Regions from separate parts of the Amycolatopsis sp. cmx-4-61 genome, predicted to be linked through region 2. Evidence: riboswitches for the same ligand, from Rfam matches in the RefSeq annotation. Region 2 holds a riboswitch; each other region holds the start of a gene.
What was found. Region 2 has a riboswitch for S-adenosylmethionine ahead of thrC (threonine synthase). Riboswitches for the same ligand answer to the same signal wherever they lie in the genome.
Positions count from the first base shown of each region.

Region 1: another riboswitch for S-adenosylmethionine. It lies ahead of ACLJOU_RS24280 (aminotransferase class V-fold PLP-dependent enzyme); the one in region 2 lies ahead of thrC (threonine synthase).
Region 3: another riboswitch for S-adenosylmethionine. It lies ahead of ACLJOU_RS08380 (methionine ABC transporter ATP-binding protein); the one in region 2 lies ahead of thrC (threonine synthase).

Region 1 covers NZ_JAEBEI010000008.1:305,833-310,037, forward strand. Annotated here, with positions in the region: gene ACLJOU_RS24275 (potassium/proton antiporter) at 1-1,359, shown strand, start outside; SAM riboswitch class IV at 1,438-1,552, shown strand; gene ACLJOU_RS24280 (aminotransferase class V-fold PLP-dependent enzyme) at 1,591-2,925, shown strand; gene ACLJOU_RS24285 (hypothetical protein) at 2,942-3,535, shown strand; gene ACLJOU_RS24290 (hypothetical protein) at 3,535-4,155, shown strand; gene lspA (signal peptidase II) at 4,179-4,205, shown strand, end outside.
Region 2 covers NZ_JAEBEI010000007.1:134,922-139,126, forward strand. Annotated here, with positions in the region: gene rpsT (30S ribosomal protein S20) at 219-479, shown strand; gene holA (DNA polymerase III subunit delta) at 663-1,643, opposite strand; SAM riboswitch class I at 1,792-1,925, shown strand; gene thrC (threonine synthase) at 1,938-3,203, shown strand; gene ACLJOU_RS21645 (ComEC/Rec2 family competence protein) at 3,275-4,205, opposite strand, start outside.
Region 3 covers NZ_JAEBEI010000001.1:1,705,918-1,710,122, reverse strand. Annotated here, with positions in the region: gene ACLJOU_RS08385 (4-(cytidine 5'-diphospho)-2-C-methyl-D-erythritol kinase) at 1-731, opposite strand, end outside; gene ACLJOU_RS08380 (methionine ABC transporter ATP-binding protein) at 854-1,867, opposite strand; SAM riboswitch class I at 2,077-2,167, opposite strand; gene rsmA (16S rRNA (adenine(1518)-N(6)/adenine(1519)-N(6))-dimethyltransferase RsmA) at 2,293-3,129, opposite strand; gene ACLJOU_RS08370 (transglycosylase family protein) at 3,333-4,205, opposite strand, start outside.

The DNA of each region.
Region 1 (4,205 bases), on a different contig from region 2:
GTGCTGCTCGGCGAAGCCGGCTTCGGCATCCGATTCGACAACCCCGAACTCACCCAGTCGCTGGGGCTCGCCGCGCTCGTCATGATCCTCGCCGAAGGCGGGCTGACCACCCGGTGGTCGGCGGTGAAACCCGCACTGGGAACCGGAATCGCACTGTCCACTGTGGCCGTTGTGGTGAGTGTGGCGGTCACCGGCGCGGGCCTGCACTGGTTGCTGGGCCTCGACTGGCGGCTGGCGCTGCTGTGGGGCGCGGTGCTCGCCTCCACCGACGCGGCCGCGGTGTTTTCCGTCCTGCGCACCGCCGGGATCGGCAACCGGCTCACCGGCGCGCTCGAACTCGAGTCGGGCATCAACGACGCACCGGCCTACATCGCCGTCGTGGTGCTGGCCGAAGGCGCCACTGTGGACTGGACGCTGCCGCTGCTGGTGGTCTACGAGCTGGCCGCGGGCCTGGGCATCGGCCTGGCCTTCGGCTGGCTCGGCGGCCTGGCGCTGCGCCGGGCCGCGCTGCCGGCGACCGGTCTCTACCCGCTCGCCACGGTCGCGGTGTGCGTCGTGGCGTATTCGTCCGGGCAGCTGCTGCACGCGTCCGGGCTGCTCGCCACCTACGTCGCCGCGCTAGTGCTCGGCAATTCGCGGCTGCCGCACCGGTCGGACACGCTCTCGTTCGCCGAGGGCCTGGGCTGGCTGGCGCAGATCGGGCTGTTCGTGCTGCTCGGCCTGTTCGCCTCGCCGGGGCGCCTGCTCGACGCGATCGTGCCGGGCCTGGTCGCGGGCGCCGTCGTGCTGCTGCTGGCGCGGCCGATCTCCGTCGTGGTGTCCATGCTCCCGTTCCGGCTGCCGTGGCGGGAACAGGCGTTCCTGTCGTGGGCCGGGCTGCGCGGGGCCGTGCCGATCGTGCTCGCGATGATCCCGCTGTCGCACGGCCTGCCGGGGGCGCAGCGGCTGGTCGACGCGGTGTTCGTGCTGGTCATCGTGCTGACGCTGGTCCAGGGGGCGACGCTCGGGCCGCTGGCGCGCCGGCTCGGCCTGGCCAAGAAGTCCGAGGCGCACGAGATCGAGGTCGACTCCGCGCCGCTGGACGAACTGGGCGCCGAACTGCTGCAGGTCCGGATCCAGCCCGGGTCGAAGATGCACGGCGTGTACCTGTCCGAGCTGCGGCTGCCGGTCGGGGCGACGATCAGCCTGGTGGTCCGCGCCGGCGCGGGCTTCACCCCGCAGAAGACCAGCCGGCTGCAGGAGAACGACCAGCTGCTGGTCGTGACGACGAGCGCGGTCCGCGACGCCGTCGAACGCCGGTTGCGTGCCGTCGACCGGGCCGGGCGCCTGGCCCGCTGGCGGGGTGAGGCCGGCCTCTGAGCGCCCTCTGTGACCGGCGTCTCAGAATGTGCGACGGGGGTTGGCGGCCGGGCGCGCGTTCGGTTACCTTTCGAACCAGGTCATGAGTGCCAGCGCGAAGCCCCGGCTTGCTGGCCGGCAACCCTCCTACCGCGGTGGGGTGCCCCGGGTGAAGACCGGGCCGGTCGCGCCGTGCGACGGGCAAGCGCGGGCCCCTCGCCGGGGTCCCCCGGATCGCCGAGGAGGCACCCGATGACTCTCGCCATCGACCGCACCCAGCTCGAAACCGTGACCCCGCAAGGCATTCCCACCGTGGCGGGCGCGTCGCTGCGGGTGCCGCTGGTGACCGGCGGGGACATCGGCTACGCCAACCTCGACCACGCCGCGAGCGCGCCCTGCCTCGACGCCGTCCGCGCGAAGGTCGACGAGTTCCTGCCCTGGTATGCCAGCGTCCACCGCGGTGCCGGCTTCGCGTCCCAGGTCTCGACCAATCTCTACGAGCGCACCCGCGACGTGCTGCGCCGGTTCGTCGGCGCGCGGCGGACCGACACGGTCGTCTTCACCCGCAACACCACCGACTCCTTCAACCTCCTGGCCCGCAGCCTGCCGCGGCACACGACCGTGATCGTGTTCGACACCGAGCACCACGCCGCCCTGCTGCCGTGGCCGGGCCCGAACGTGCGGCGGATCCCGACCCCGCGCACCCGCCTCGCCGCGGTGTCCGCTGTGGACGAAGCACTCGCGGACGCGCCGCAGGGACCGCGGCTGGTCGTCGTCACCGGAGCGTCCAATGTGACCGGTGAGCTGCTGCCGGTGGCCGAAATCGCCGCCGTGGCCCGGAAACACGGCGCCCGCATCGCCCTCGACGCCGCCCAGCTGGCCCCGCACCGCCGGATCTCGATCAAGGACCTCGACGTCGACTACGTCGCCCTCTCCGGCCACAAGCTGTACGCGCCTTTCGGCGCGGGCGCGCTGATCGGCCGCGCCGACTGGCTGCGCGCGGCCCGCCCGTACCTCGCCGGCGGCGGCGCGACCAAGCTCGTCACCGAAGACGCCGTCGTCTGGAACACCGGGCCCGAGCGCCACGAAGCCGGCTCGCCCAACACCGTCGGCGTGTACGCGCTCGGCGTGGCGTGCGAAACCCTGAGCCGCAGCTGGGACGCGGTCGTGGCGCACGAGCAGGCCCTGCTCACCCGGCTGCGCAAGGGCCTGGAGAGCATCCCGGGCGGCGCCGAACTGCGGCTGTTCGACGCCCCGGTCGACCGCGTGGGCACGGTCAGCTTCGTCGTCGACGGCTTCGACCCCGGCTGGCTCGCGGCGGTGCTGTCGGCCGAGTACGGCATCGGCGTCCGCGACGGCGCCTTCTGCGCCCACATCGCGGCGAAGCGGCTGATCGGCGTCACCGGCGGCACCGGGCAGCAGGCCCTCCGCGTGAGCCTCGGCCTCGGCAGCACCGAGGAACACGTCGACCGCGTGCTCCTCGCGCTGCGGCAGATCGTCGCCCGCGGAGCCCGCTGGGAGTACGCGAAGGTGGACGGGCGCTGGACGCCGGTCGGCGACCCGCGGGAGCTGCCGCCCTTCTGCTGAGCGCTAGCCTGGGCCGATGGGGAGAGGGCCGCGTTTCTGGTTTCCGCTGGCGCTGCTGGGCTTCGCCGAGATCGGCCTGGCCGCGGCGCAGCTGCTGGCCCGCCGCAGCCGGGCCGAGGCCGAGGCGGCGAACCTCCTCCTCCGCCCGGTCCCGGCCGGGCCGACCTACGGCCGCCTGCAGTGGATGTCCCAGGACGACTTCCACGCCTTGGGCGGCGACCTGCCCACCGGACCGGCGTGGCTGGTCGCGCTCGGCCTGGTCGTCCTCGGCACGGCCGTCTGGTACGCGGTCGCGCTGCGGCCCGTCCGCACCGGGCGGTTCGCCCTCGGCACGGTCGCCGCGCTGCTCGCGCTCCCGCTGCTCGACCTGGTCGGCTCGTGGCAGTTCCGGCTCGGCGACGGCCTGCGCGGTCCGCTCCTGGCCACGCTGGGCCTGCTGCTGCTCGCCGCGTACGAGCGCAGCCGGTTCGTGTTGCTGGCGGCGGCCGCGTTCGCCCTGGTCGCCGTGGTGCTCTCGGCGGACACGGCGGGCGTGCTGGTCTCGGCGGTCCTCGTGCTGGCTGCCGCCTTCGCGGCCGTCCTCCGCCGGCCGCCCGATACCCTGCGGTGATGGGGAGTTCGCGGCGGTCCTGGTTCCCGTTGGCGGCGCTGGGGTTCGCGTTGATCGTGATGGTGGCCGTCCAACTGGTCCCGGCCGACGTCCGCGTGGCGCAGGGGTATCAGCAGGGGTATCAGCTGTCCCCAGGACCGCACGGCCTCGGGACCGGCGGCGTCGGCGGCACCGGCCGCGCCGACAACGAGCTCTCCGGCGTGGCCATCGGGGTCGACGTGGTCCCGCCGGCGACGCTGGGCTGGCTCGCCGGTCTCGCCTGCGTGGTCCTCGCCGTGGCCGCCTGGTACTGGCGGCAGCTGCGGCCGCCGCGCCCCGGCCGGTTCCTGCTCGGCACCCTGGGTGCGCTGGCCGCCGTCCCGCTGCTCGACCTGGTCGGCGCGCTGGAACTGCGGCTGCCCGGTGACGTGCGCGGCGCACTGGTGGCCGCCCTCGGCCTGCTGGTGCTGGCCGCGTACGAGCGCAGCTGGCTCCTGGCGGCCGTCGCCGGCGTGTTCGCGCTGGTCACGACGGTGTTCCTGCCGCCGGTGCCCGGTGCGCTCGCGGCGGCGGGCCTGCTGTTCGCGGCCGCCTTCGCCGTGCTCCTGCGCCCGCGGCCGGACGGGCCCGCCGCAGCCTGACCAGCACCGTGGACAATGGACCGGTGAGCACCGAGCCCAGCCACTCCGAA
Region 2 (4,205 bases):
TCCCGCCGGCCCTGGTTGTGAGGAGCTGGAACGCGGACCGGCGACGGAACCCTAGGCACTACCGTCACCCACCGTACTCCCGGCTCCGGACGCTCGTGGACCGGCTGTTAGAGTGGTCGCTCGCTGCCCGTGCGGCATTCCGTCATGGAGGAAACCCGCTTCTCGCGGGGCCACTTCAGCGCGGCGGCGATCTCACCGAGTGAAACAGGAGTTGCCCTATGGCCAACATCAAGTCGCAGATCAAGCGCATCACGACGAACGAGAAGGCGCGTCAGCGCAACCAGGCGATCCGGTCCTCGGTGAAGACCGCGATCCGCAAGGTCCGCGAAGCCGCCGAGGCCGGCGACAAGGCCAAGGCCGTCGAGCTGCAGCGCGACGCCGCCCAGAAGCTGGACAAGGCCGTCTCGAAGGGCGTCATCCACGCCAACCAGGCCGCCAACAAGAAGTCGGCGCTCGCGAAGCGCGTCAACGCGCTCTGAGCTGGTTGATTTCCGAGAAGGCCCCGGCTTCGGCCGGGGCCTTCTTCGTGTCCGGCGTGCTTCATGTCCGGCGTGCGACCGGGCGGGTGACACCCGTGCGTCGTGTCGGCCGCGATCAGCGTCGCAGCCGCCGCGCGCTCCAGCGCGTAGCCCGGTCCGCCGCCACACCGTCGACCACGGCGATCAGCGGTCGCCCTTGGCTGCCGCCACCTCCAGCACCGCCCGCTCCAGCGCATAGCCCGGGTCCGCCGCCACGCCCTTGACCTCGGCGTTCAGCCGCGCGACCACGCGCATCGCCGTGGCCAGGCCGTCGGGGTTCCAGCCGCGGGACTGGCCCTGCGCCTTCCGGATCTTCCACGGCGGCATGCCGAGCTCGCCCGCCAGCTGGTTGGGGTTGCCGCGGCCCGCGCCGGAGACCCGGGCGATCGTGCGGACCGCGTCGGCCAGCGCGTCGGCGACCAGGACGTGCGGGACACCCAGCTGCATCGCCCAGCGCAGTGACTCCAGCGCCGCCGCGCGGTCGCCGCCGACTGCCTTCTCCGCGACCGCGAACCCGGTCACGTCGGCGCGGCCGCGGTGGTAGCGGCGGACCGCGTCGGCGTCGACGGTCCCGCCCGTGTCCGCGACCAGCTGCGTCGCCGCCGACGACAGTTCCCGCAGGTCGGAGCCCACGGCGTCGAGCAGGGCCGCCACGCCCGCCGGGTCGATCTTGCCGCCCACCCGGCGCACCTCGTGGCGCACGAACTGCTCCCGCTCGGCCGGCTTGGTCAGCTTCGGGCACTCGGTGACCTCGGCGCCGGCCTTCTTCAGCGCGGCCGGGAGGGTCTTGCCCGCCTTGCTGCGGCCACCGCCGGTGTGCACGACGACGAGCACGACCCCGTCCGCCGGGTCCTTCAAGTAGGCCGCGACGGCGTCGGCCAGCTCCTGCGAGATGTCCTGCGCCGACTCGAGGACGATCACCCGGCCCTCGCTGAACAGCGACGGGCTGACCAGTTCGGCCAGCTCGGGGGCTGTGAGATCGGACACCCGGGCGCGGGTCAGCTCGGCGGTCGCGTCCATCGCGCGGGCGGCGGCGAGCGTCTCGCGGACGGCGCGCTCGATCAGCAGTTCTTCCTCCCCCAGCACCAGCTGCAGCGGGGCCGGGGCGGTGGCTTGCGCGGTCACCCGGGAATCCTCTCACTTGCGCTCCCGTGCGCCCGCTCCGGTGATGTCGGGCGGCCACCGTGGCACGGGGCGCGCGCGATGTCGTACGGTGTACCCGAGGCAGCCCGCCCCGGAAGTTTCCGGCGTGCGCGCACCGACAACCGAATACCGCTCATCCAGAGGGGCAGAGGGAACGGCCCGACGAAGCCCCGGCAACCGGCGTACAGCCTGTCATCCCGCGATCGCGGGATAGCTGACGACCACGGTGCCAATTCCGGCCCGCTTCGGCGGGGCAGATGAGGAAGGAACCTCGCGATGACCGCCACCCTCGGCACGACCTCCACCACCAAGACCCCGGATCTCGGTCCCGCCGTCGAGCTGGTGTCGAAGGAAGAGGGCCACCGGCAGCCGCTCGCCCCCGAATTCGTCTCCGCCGAAGACTTCTCGCCGCTCGAGGTCGCTTACGACTTCGGCCGCGTCCGCCGCGAAGACATCGAGGCCGGCCCCAAGAACATCTGGCGCTACAAGAAGCTCCTTCCCGTTCCGTCCAACGTCGAAGAGATCCCGAACACCGAGCCGGGCGCGACGCGGCTGGTCCGCGCCGACCGCCTCGCCAAGGAACTCGGCCTCAAGCGCGTGTGGGTCAAGGACGACACCGGCAACCCGACGCACTCGTTCAAGGACCGCGTCGTCGCCGTCGCGCTGGCCGCGGCCCGCGAGTTCGGGTTCGAGGTGCTCGCCTGTCCGTCGACCGGCAACCTGGCCAACGCGACGGCCGCCGCGGCGGCCCGCGCCGGCTGGCGGTCGGTCGTGCTGATCCCCAAGACCCTCGAGCGCGCCAAGATCCTCACCACCGCGGTGTACGACGGCGACCTCCTCGCCATCGACGGCAACTACGACGACGTCAACCGCCTCGCCACCGAGCTCGCCGGCGAGCACCCGAAGTGGGCGTTCGTCAACGTGAACGTCCGGCCGTACTACTCGGAGGGCTCGAAGACGCTGGCCTTCGAGGTCGCCGAGCAGCTCGGCTGGCGCATCCCGCCGCAGATCGTCGTCCCGATCGCCTCCGGTTCGCAGCTGACCAAGGTGGACAAGGGTTTCCGCGAGCTGGGCCAGCTCGGCCTGGTGGACGCCAGCCCGTACAAGGTGTTCGGCGCACAGGCCACCGGCTGCTCGCCGGTGTCGGCCGCGTTCCGCGCGGGCCAGGACGTGGTCCAGCCGGTGAAGCCGGACACGATCGCCCGCTCGCTGGCGATCGGCAACCCGGCCGACGGCCCGTACGTGCTCGACATCGTCAACCGCACCGGCGGTGCGATCGAGGACGTCTCCGACGAAGAGGTCGTCGAGGGCATCCGCCTGCTGGCCCGCACCGAGGGCATCTTCACCGAGACGGCGGGCGGGGTCACCGTCGCCACGGCGAAGAAGCTGGTCGAGACGGGCAAGCTGGACCCGGACGCCGAGACGGTGCTGCTGATCACCGGCGACGGCCTCAAGACCCTCGACGCGATCGAGAACCACGTGGGTCCGAAGGCCACCCTGCCGCCCTCGGCCGCGGCCGTGAACGAGGCGCTCGGCTACTGAGCTCCGGCCCGGGGCGGGCGCTCGGCTACTGGGACCCAGCCCGGGGCGGGCGCTCGGCCCGCCCCGGGCCCTCAGCGGCGCGGCGGACCTCGGGGCTCGCCACGGCGGACTATCGCCGGTCCGGCGACCACCGCGGTGTCGCCGTCCACGTCGGTGCGGGTGACCCGCGCGCCCAGCGCCGCCAGAGTGTCTATTGTGGACTTGCTCGGGTGCCCGTACGTGTTTCCCGCACCCACGCTGACCATGGCCACCCGTGGGGCCACCGCCGCGAGGAACGACGGCAGCGAGTACCGGCTGCCGTGGTGGGGCACCTTCAACACCTCCGCTCTCAGGTCTCCGACGTCGGCCAGCAGGTCCGACTGCGCGGCCAGTTCGACGTCGCCGGTCAGCAGGATCCGGCCGGCGGGCGTTTCCGCGCGCAGCACCACCGAACTGTTGTTGATCGTCGTCCCGTCCGGCTGCTCGGCCGCCCGGGCCGGGACGTAGCGCGGCCCGAGGACGTCGAGCGCCAGGCCGGGCCAGTCCAGCCGCTCGCCCGGGTTCAGCTCGACCAGCGGCACCGACTGCCGGGCGGCTTCCGCAGCGACCTGGCGCCACGCCCACGGCGGCGACCGTCCCGGGCCGACGGCGATCGCGCCGACCGCGCGGCCGTCGAAGACCGAGGCGAGGCCGCCGATGTGGTCGGCGTGCAGGTGGCTCAGCACCAGCAGCGGGATCCGGTCGACCGCCAGCCGGTGCAGGCACTCGTCGACCGGCCCCGGCTCGGGTCCGGTGTCCACGACGACCGCCCGCCCGGGATCGGCGGTCGCCAGCACGACCGCGTCGCCCTGGCCGACGTCACACTCGACCATCGCCCAGTTCCGCGGCGGCCACGCCGGCGCCAGCACCCGGACCGGCACGAACACCAGCAGACCGCCGACGACGAGCAGCGCCATCAGGACCCGCACCCGCCGGTGCCGCACCGCCAGCGCCAGCACCACGAGGACGCCGGCGGCCAGCAGA
Region 3 (4,205 bases), on a different contig from region 2:
CGACGCAGGCCGGGGCGCAGCGAGACCGCCGCCGCCTGCAGGTCGTTGCCCAGCAGCAGGGCGAGCTGACGGGGGTCGCCCGAGGCCAGTGCCTCGACGACTGGCGTGTGCGAACCGATCCGGGGCGGGTTGCCCGCCGCGCGCAGGCGGTCGAGTTCGCCGAACACCTTCGGCGTCGACAGCCCTTCGGCGTCGAAGGCCAGTACCCAGTGGAACGTGTGCCGCGACAGCACCGGGACCAGCTGCTCGCCGCGGCCGGTGCCCAGCGCGGTGCCGCCGTAGAGCGCGAACGGGACGTCGCTGCCCAGGCCGGCGGCGATCTCGGCCAGCTCGTCGCGGGTGACGTCGAGGTTCCAGAGACTGGCCAGGCCGACGAGCGTCGCCGCCGCGTCGGCGCTGCCGCCCGCCATGCCGCCGGCGACCGGGATGCCCTTGCGCAGCACCACCCGGACCTTCGGCTCGCCGGTGCGGCCGACGTGCGCGGCCAGTGCCTCGACGGCCCGCCAGGCCAGGTTCTCCGGGCCGGTCGGGACCGAGCCCTCCCCCTCACCGTATACCTCGATGCCGGGCTCATCGGTGACCGCGACGGTCACTTCGTCGGTCAGTGACAGCGCCTGGAACACGGTCACCAGCTCGTGGTAACCGTCTTCGCGCAGGTCGTCGACCGAAAGGTGCAGGTTGACCTTGGCCGGGACCCGGACGGTGACTGGGGGCGGAACTACGGCGAGCACCCGACCAGCCTACGTGCCCGCGGAAACGCCCCAATGTGGCCTTCGGTGCGTCTCACGCACCGAAGGCCGCCTTGGGTGCGTCTCACGCACCCAAGGCCGCCTTGGGGCGCTTGGGGCGGGGGTCAGGCAGCCGCGACACCCTGGGGGCCGCGCGCGGTGTGCGTCACGTGGCCGCCGCGCTCGGCGACCCACGCCAGCGCCGCGTCGGCCCGCTCGCCGCGGACACCCAGGCGGAAGCGGCCGACCGGGGTGTCGCCGATGCGGGTCAGGCCGCCGCCGATGGTGGCGAACTCGACGTCGAAGCGGCCCGCGGCCTCGGGCAGCAGCGCCCCGACCGAGGCGAAGCCGACCAGCACGACGTCGGCCGAGCGGTCGTAGCGGGCCGTCTGCGCGCGGGTGGTCTCGATGGCCGGCAGCAGCGCCTGCGCGGTGCGGCTGGCCGGGTTCGAGATCAGGTCGAGCACCGTGCCGCGCTCGACGACCGTGCCGTCCTCCAGCACCGCGACGTCGTCGCAGACCCGGCGGACCACGCCCGCGTCCGGCGTCGTGACGACGACGGTGGTGCCCAGCTCCGAACGGGCCCGGTCGAGGACGGCGAGCACCGCGCCGGCCTCCTCCGGGTCGACACCCGCGGTCGGGTCGTCGGCGAGCAGCACGGCCGGGGCCGCCGCGAGGGCCTTCGCGACCGCGACGCGGCGGAGCTGGCCGGCGGACAGCTCGCCGGGACGCTGCGCGGCGCGCTGCGTCAGGCCGACGAGGTCGAGCAGCGAACCGACCCGGCTGCGGCGCTGCGGGCCGTCGACGCCGAGCTGCTCGAGCGGGGAAGCGATGTTGCCGGCGATGGTGCGCTCGGCGATCAGCTCCGGCTTCGTCGAAACGACGCCGAGCTGACGGCGGATTTCGCGGAGGCGGCGGCCGTCGAGGGTGCCGGTGTTGAGGCCGTCGAGGCGGACGACACCGCGGTCGGGGCGCTCCTGCAGGGCGATGCACCGGGCGAGGACGGACTTGCCCGAACCGGCGGGACCGACCACGCCGAACAGCGAGCCCGCCTGGACGTCGACGCTCACGTCCCGCAGCGCGACGACGGAGTTTCCGTTGGTGGCAAAGGTTTTGGACAGGTTTTCGACCGTGATCACGAAGGCTCCAGAAAACGGGGCGCGTGCATGGCACAGCGCCCGGCCGCAAGCGAGTTCCGTCCTGTTCGGACGGTGCAAGGAGAAGAGGTGGACCGGCTCGGACTAGCTCAGTTGGAGCGCCGACATGCGGTCACGGAGCGGCGGCCTTCGTCGACGACGCGACGCCGGGTCAGGAGCAGGGGGCGAGCTACCCTCTTCATCGAAAACGGCCTCCATCGGTCCTGGCGGTAGCACCTGCCCTGCGGAGGGTGGTTGCTGCGACTTCGGCGAGCCAGGTCTCTCAGTCGCTCGGGATGGACGTATTGAGTAAAACCGATCCCGAGCAGCGAAAGCAAGCCCATCGGCCCAGATCACACGACTGGAGGTGTCCGGATCGCGGGAACGGGGCCTCCGAGGGCGTATTTTCCGCTTCCACTGTGGAGCGGCTAGCGCGCGGCGGCGATCCGGGCGAAGTCGTGCACGTCCAGCTGCTCACCGCGGGTCTTCGGGTCGATCCCGGCGGCCCTCAGGAGTTCGCCGGCCCGCTCGGCCGAGCCGGCCCAGCCCGCGAGCGCGGCGCGGAGCGTCTTCCTGCGCTGTGAGAACGCGGCGTCCACGAGACCGAAAAGGCTGTCCCGGTCCGCGGACGCCGTCGCGTCGCCGCGTTCGAAAGCGACGAGCGCGGAATCGACGTTCGGTACCGGCCAGAACACGGAGCGTGGCACCGCGGCGACCTTGCGTGCGGTGCCGTACCACGCGAGCTTGACGCTGGGCACGCCGTAGATCCGGCTGCCCGGGCCGGCGGCCATCCGGTCGGCGACCTCGGTCTGCACCATGACGAGCCCGGTCCTCAGGGAGGGCACCTCGGCGAGCAGGTGCAGCACCACGGGCACGGCGACGTTGTAGGGCAGGTTGGCGACGAGGGCGGTCGGCTCGCCCAGCTCCGCGCGCGTGACGCGCAGCGCGTCGGCACCGACGACGGTCAGCCGTTCCGCGGCTTCGGGGCCCCGCTCGGCGACGGTCTCGGGCAGCCGCGCGGCGAGCTTGGGATCGATTTCGACGGCGACGACCCGCGCCCCGGTGGCGAGCAGCCCGAGCGTCAGCGAGCCGAGCCCGGGCCCGACCTCGAGGACGACGTCGTCTTCGGTGATGTTCGCGAGTTCGACGATCCGGCGGACGGTGTTGGGATCGTGCACGAAGTTCTGCCCGAGCTTCTTGGTCGGCCGGACGTCGAGTTCGGCCGCCAGCCCGCGGATCTCGGCCGGTCCCAGCAGTTCAACCACCGGTGGAGCTTACTTGAACCCGGAACTCGCGTGATCAGCGGCGGATCTCGCGTGACTGGAGGTCAACTCGCGTGACTGAAGGGTCGACACGCGTGACTGAAGGGTCGACACGCGTGACTGAAGGGTCGACACGCGTGACTGGAGGGTCGACACGCGAAACGGCCCCCGTCCGAGGTGGACGGGGGCCGTTTCCGAAAACGCTGTCAGGCCTTCTTGCCGCAGACCGGCCAGGCGCTGTAGCTGCCGCCGCGGCCGGCCTTGACCTTCTCCGCGATCGCGATCTGCTGCTCACGCGTGGCCTGGTTCGGCAGCGGGGCGTACTGGTCGCCGCCGTAGGCGTTCCACGTCTGCTTGTCGAACTGGAGGCCGCCGTAGTAGCCGTTGCCCGTGTTGATGGCCCAGTTGCCGCCCGACTCGCACTGCGCGATGCGGTCCCACGCGGAACCGTCGCCGATCTCGGGCGTCGGGGCCTGCTTGGTGCCGACGTGGACGATCTTCGGCTTCGGCTGGGTGAGGACCTTCTCGGAGATGCTCTCCCGGCCGGTCTCCTTGCCGTTCTTCTGCGTGACCTTGTAGGTCACTTCCTTCTCACCCGGCGTGCCGGGGTCCTCGACCTGCGTCTTGCCCTTGGCCAGGTCCGGGTCGTCGACGCGCTGCTCGGGCGGGTCGATGCTCTCCTTCTGGGTGACCGTCGAGACGCCGGTGCGGCTGATGTGCACCTCGGCGCCGTCGGTCAGCTTGACGTCCAGACCACCCTCGGCCTGGTCGTCCGGGCCCAGGGTGAGCTTGTACTCGCCCAGGAACTCCTTCGTCGTGACCGCGGTCGTCTTCACCTGCTTCGGCGCGTTGCCGCCGTCGTACAGGGTGATGTTCTTGAGCGTCTTGATCTCGACGGTCGCGCCCTGCAGCGGCAGCTCGCCGTTCTTCGGCATCGACATCCACGTGCCGGCCTTGTCGGCTTCGGCCATGCCGAGCTGGCTCAGCGCGTCGCCGAGGTGGGTCGCGCGGACCCAGGAGGTGCGCTCGACGCCGTCGACGAGCAGCTTCAGCTGGCGGCCGCGCTCGAGCTTGATGAC